DNA from 2 places in the Buttiauxella gaviniae genome. Region 2 is predicted to be linked to the other one. Evidence: predicted binding sites of a transcription regulator. Region 2 holds the regulator's gene; the other holds the start of a gene.
What was found. Region 2 encodes sigma-54, which starts transcription at its own class of promoters, with help from an activator protein. Its sites were predicted from a motif close to GTTGGCACANNTTTCGCTNT; they were not measured.

Region 1 (2,404 bases), 1.4 Mb from region 2:
CCATAGTACCGATGCGCCAGATTTTGCCTTGCAGCGGGCCAAACGACGTACCGATTTCGATATGGAAATCGTCCAGCAGCATTTTGCGTACTTCTTCACCGTGAACCGCAGACGGGATCACCACGCCCAAAACGTTATTCATTTTGTGTTGCAGAGTGCCGAATGTTTCCAGCCCCATGCCCTGAATTCCTGCCACCAGCGCACGTCCGTGCAACTCATGGCGAGCGATCCCAACATCCAGCCCCTCTTCCAGAATAATTCGCGCGCATTCGCGGGCAGCGAATAACATGCTGGTGGCTTCGGTGTGGTGGTTCAGGCGCTCCGGCCCCCAGTAGTCCATCACCATGCCAAGATCGAAGTAGTTCGAGTAGATCATTTCGTCATCGCCATCCTGGTGCTCGGCGGTGCGGATCCCCTCTTCCACACATTTACGGCGGCGGATAACTTCTTCCATTTGCGCACTCAGGGTAATCGGTGAGCTGCCTGAGGGGCCGCCGAGACATTTCTGCAACCCCGCAGAAACGGCGTCTAAACCCCAGGCATCTGTTTCCAGCACGTTGCCGCCAAAAGATGCGGTGGCATCGGTATAAAACAGCACGCCATGGCGACGGCAGATTTCGCCCAGTTCAGCCAGCGGTTGCAGCATGGTGGTGGATGTGTCGCCCTGAACGGTCAACAGCAAACGCGGTTTAACGGTTTTAATCGCATCTTCGATTTGATCCGGGGTGAAAACTTCCCCCCACGGCACTTCGATAGTATGAACTTCTGCGCGGCAGCGACGTGCGATCTCACACAGCAGATGGCCGAAGCGCCCAAATACCGGCACCAGGACTTTATCGCCGGGGCGAATAGCCGAGAGTAAAATAGCTTCTATTCCGGAGCGGGAAGTCCCATCCACCAGCATTGTCCAGCGGTTTTGGGTACGGAAAAGCTCGCGATACAGCACCATCACTTCATTCATATAACCGGTCATAACCGGATCATATTGCCCAATTAACTGGCTCGCCATTGCCCGCAAGACGCGTGGATCGGCATTGATTGGTCCGGGCCCCATAAGCAAACGGTGTGGCGGGTTAATTTGCGTGAAGTGCTGAATATCGAACATGGCATTTCCTTTCATTCGTTACGAAACAAAAGATTCTTTATGAAAATATTCTGCAACTAATGTGCCACCCGCATTCATGAATGACAAACTAAGCAATAAGCTCTATTTCTTGTGAAATAAGGATTTCTGGAATCATAAGCTGAACCAGAATGGCTCCCATGATGTGTGCAAATGCACCAATAAAGTGCGCTAACGCTGTTCTAGCTCATCAAATTTTGCATACAGCTCAGCGATATGATGAATACGCTGGCGGCCCGTAGTTAACGCTTCATGCAGCACGGCATTCGCTAACACATTCACGAGGCTCATCGCGCTGCTGTAGGAGTCGAAAGCAGAAACGCTATCGAGTGGAGCGGCAAAATGCCAACGGCAGTAAGGCGTAAGGCCTGAGCCCTGCGCTTCGCTCATAACCAGCAGCGGCACCTGACGTTTATGCAGATTCGCCAGCAAAGGTTTGATAATGCGTGGGCGGCGACGAAACGCGATGGCAATAACGCAATCTTGCTCGCTGATATCCACCACCTCTTCCGCCAGCGTCTGGCCGGGTTGAGGCAATAACCAGACATCGCTCCGAATCTGTAATAACTGCTGGCGCAAGTGCATAGCAACCGGCCATGAGTTCCGTAACCCAATGATAAAAATGCGTTTTGAATGATTAATCGCCGCCACAACTTCTGCGAATTGCTGCGCATCCAGCAGATTGACCCACTGCGTCAGATTCGCCATTTCTTGCTTGTAGTGACGTGCTAATAACGTGTTACCTTGCACAGCATCGCGGTTTTCCGTAAGCGGCATTCCGCTCTGGCGCAGGGTACGCAGCTCCTCACGCATATCTTTGTAGCGCTCATAACCCAGACGTTTAAACAAACGGCTTACCGTGGCCTTCGATACGCCAGAAAGGCGAGCAAGTTCTGCGCTGTTGTAGCTAATCAGGTCATCAAAATGGTCGACAATAAATGCGGCAACCTTTTGTTCCTGCGGGGAAAGCTGCTCGTATGTCGCTCTCAAGCGCTCATCTAATTGTTTCATTGCGACCTCTGTAACTTTTGTTTCACCCGAGCCTGGCACAGTGAAACTCACTGCGCAACCTGGAACATCTCTTGCTTAGAGATAACACCGGGCTTCCGTTCTGAGAGAGTAAATAATGATGCAAAGCAATATGGCACCTTCCGGCATGGCCGTCACCCCGCACCATTTGGCCAGCGAAACCGCGTTATCGGTGCTGCGTCACGGAGGTGATGCTATTGAAGCGATGGTTGCCGCCGCCGCAACCATCGCCGTGGTCTATCCCCATATGAA
Region 2 (2,404 bases):
GCCGAAACAGTTGCTCGGATTATCAGTGTTGTTTTAGTTTATCTTTATGTTTGGTTAACTGGCGCGCCAGTTTATCAATCAGACCATCAATTGCCGCATACATATCCTGGCCATCAGCGCTGGCATGAATTTCTCCGCCATTCACATGGAGTGTTGCATCGGCAATGTGTGTGACCTTTTCCACCTTTAACACAATGTAGACCTGGTTAATTCTTTCGAAGTACTGCTCCAGTTTGGCAAACTTCGTACTCACAAAATCGCGCAGTGCGTCAGTGATTTCGACGTTATGTCCTGTAATGTTGAGCTGCATAGTGTCTTCCTTATCGGTTAGGTCACACCAGTTGTTTACGCTGGTTTGACGGTGGTATGGATAAAGACTCTCGGTACTTCGCAACAGTGCGGCGTGCCACCATGATCCCCTGATCGGATAGCATAGTCGTTAACTTACTATCACTCAGAGGTTTCGCAGGATTTTCCGCCGCGATTAACTTCTTAACCAGTGCTCGGATCGCCGTTGAGGAAGCTTCGCCACCCCCTTCGGTATTCACATGGCTTGAGAAGAAATACTTCAATTCAAAAATGCCGCGCGGGCTATGCAAATACTTTTGCGTCGTCACACGGGAAATGGTCGATTCATGCATTTCGACCACTTGCGCGATATCCGCAAGAACCATGGGTTTCATGTGTTCTTCGCCATGCTCGAAAAAGCCTTGCTGTTGTTCAACGATGCAACGGCTGACGCGCAGCAGCGTATCATTGCGGCTTTCAAGGCTTTTAATCAACCATTTCGCTTCTTGCAGGTTACTGCGAATAAATTGCGAATCGCTGTCATTGCGGGCGTTGGTGCCCATCGCTGCGTACTGCTGATTTATTTTCAGACGCGGAATACTGTCTGCGTTGAGTTCTACAGTCCAGCGGCCGTGAAGCTTTTTGACCAGAATATCGGGAATCACGTATTCGGGTTCACTCGTCTGAATGGACTGGCCTGGACGTGGATCCAGAGACTGAATCAGGCACATTGCTTCTTTCAGGACTTCTTCTTTCAGACGCGTGACGCGCATCAAGCTACGGAAGTCATGATTGGCGAGCAAATCTAAATGATCGCTTACGATCAGGCGAGCTTCTGCCAGCCACGGTGTTTCGCGGCTGAATTGTGAAAGTTGGATCAACAAGCAATCGCGCAAATCGCGAGCCGCGACGCCGACCGGGTCGAAACGCTGCACGCGTTTAAGAACGGCTTCCACTTCGTCGAGGGTGATTTCGTCATCACCCATGCTTTCCAGAATTTCTTCAAGCGAAACCGTGAGATAACCCATCTCGTCTACGGCATCGACAATAGACGTGGCGATAGCGGTGTCGGTGTCAGAAAACGGAGTGAGATCGACTTGCCACATCAGATAGTCCTGAAGTGACTGCGTTGTTTCTCCCTGATACACCGGCAATTCGTCGTCAATGTAATCTGTTCCAGTGCCCGATGGCGTACCCGCGGTATAGATTTCATCCCAACTGGTATCCAGCGGTAACTCGTCAGGCATCTCTTTTTGTTCGAGCGCCTCGCGAGTGTCTAATGCTTCAATTTCACGAACTTCCTGAGTATCAATTTCATCATGCAGATCGGTTTGCTCAAGCAGGGGGTTACTTTCCAGTGCTTGCTGAAGTTCTTGCTGTAGCTCTAACGTCGATAGTTGCAACAGACGAATCGCCTGCTGCAACTGGGGAGTCATAGCAAGTTGTTGGCTAAGCCGTAATTGCAAACCTTGCTTCATATTCAGAGCGAGCGTCCTCAGGTGTATACTCGTCATACTTCGAACTGCAGGGGCTTTGTCTGCACTCCCTTGCCGCCTACCTGCAACTCGAATTATTTAGAGTATAAATATTATGATCTTTCCTACCCTATCAGAGTCTGAACTCTTCGCCCAGATACACGCGCTTCACATGCTCGTCTTCCAGGATCTCAGCTGGCGTACCATGGGCGATTAAATGGCCCTGGCTTACGATGTAGGCGCGTTCACAAACCGCCAACGTTTCGCGTACGTTATGGTCCGTAATCAGCACACCGAGCCCGCTGTCTCGCAAATGTTCGATGATTCGTTTGATGTCGATAACGGAGATGGGGTCAACACCTGCAAAAGGTTCATCCAAAAGAATAAATTTTGGATTTGCAGCTAAAGCGCGGGCGATTTCTACACGACGACGCTCACCGCCGGACAAAGACTGCCCGAGGTTATTGCGCAAATGTTCGATGTGAAACTCTTCCATCAGCTCGTTAGCGCGATCATCGCGCTGTTCAGCGGTGAGGTCGTCGCGGATTTGCAGGACGGCCATCAGGTTATCGAACACGCTCAGGCGGCGGAAAATTGACGCCTCTTGCGGCAAATAGCCGATACCACGGCGAGCACGCGCA

Region 1: the regulator sigma-54 is predicted to act here: its motif matches at 1,155-1,174, upstream of AB1E22_RS13720 (pyridoxal-phosphate-dependent aminotransferase family protein).

Annotation. Positions count from the first base shown of each region.
Region 1 covers NZ_JBFMVT010000002.1:2,822,137-2,824,540, reverse strand. The annotation lists gene AB1E22_RS13720 (pyridoxal-phosphate-dependent aminotransferase family protein) at 1-1,105, opposite strand, end outside; gene AB1E22_RS13715 (MurR/RpiR family transcriptional regulator) at 1,295-2,134, opposite strand; gene AB1E22_RS13710 (gamma-glutamyltransferase family protein) at 2,250-2,404, shown strand, end outside.
Region 2 covers NZ_JBFMVT010000002.1:1,407,323-1,409,726, reverse strand. The annotation lists gene hpf (ribosome hibernation promoting factor) at 23-310, opposite strand; gene rpoN (RNA polymerase factor sigma-54) at 333-1,766, opposite strand; gene lptB (LPS export ABC transporter ATP-binding protein) at 1,897-2,404, opposite strand, start outside.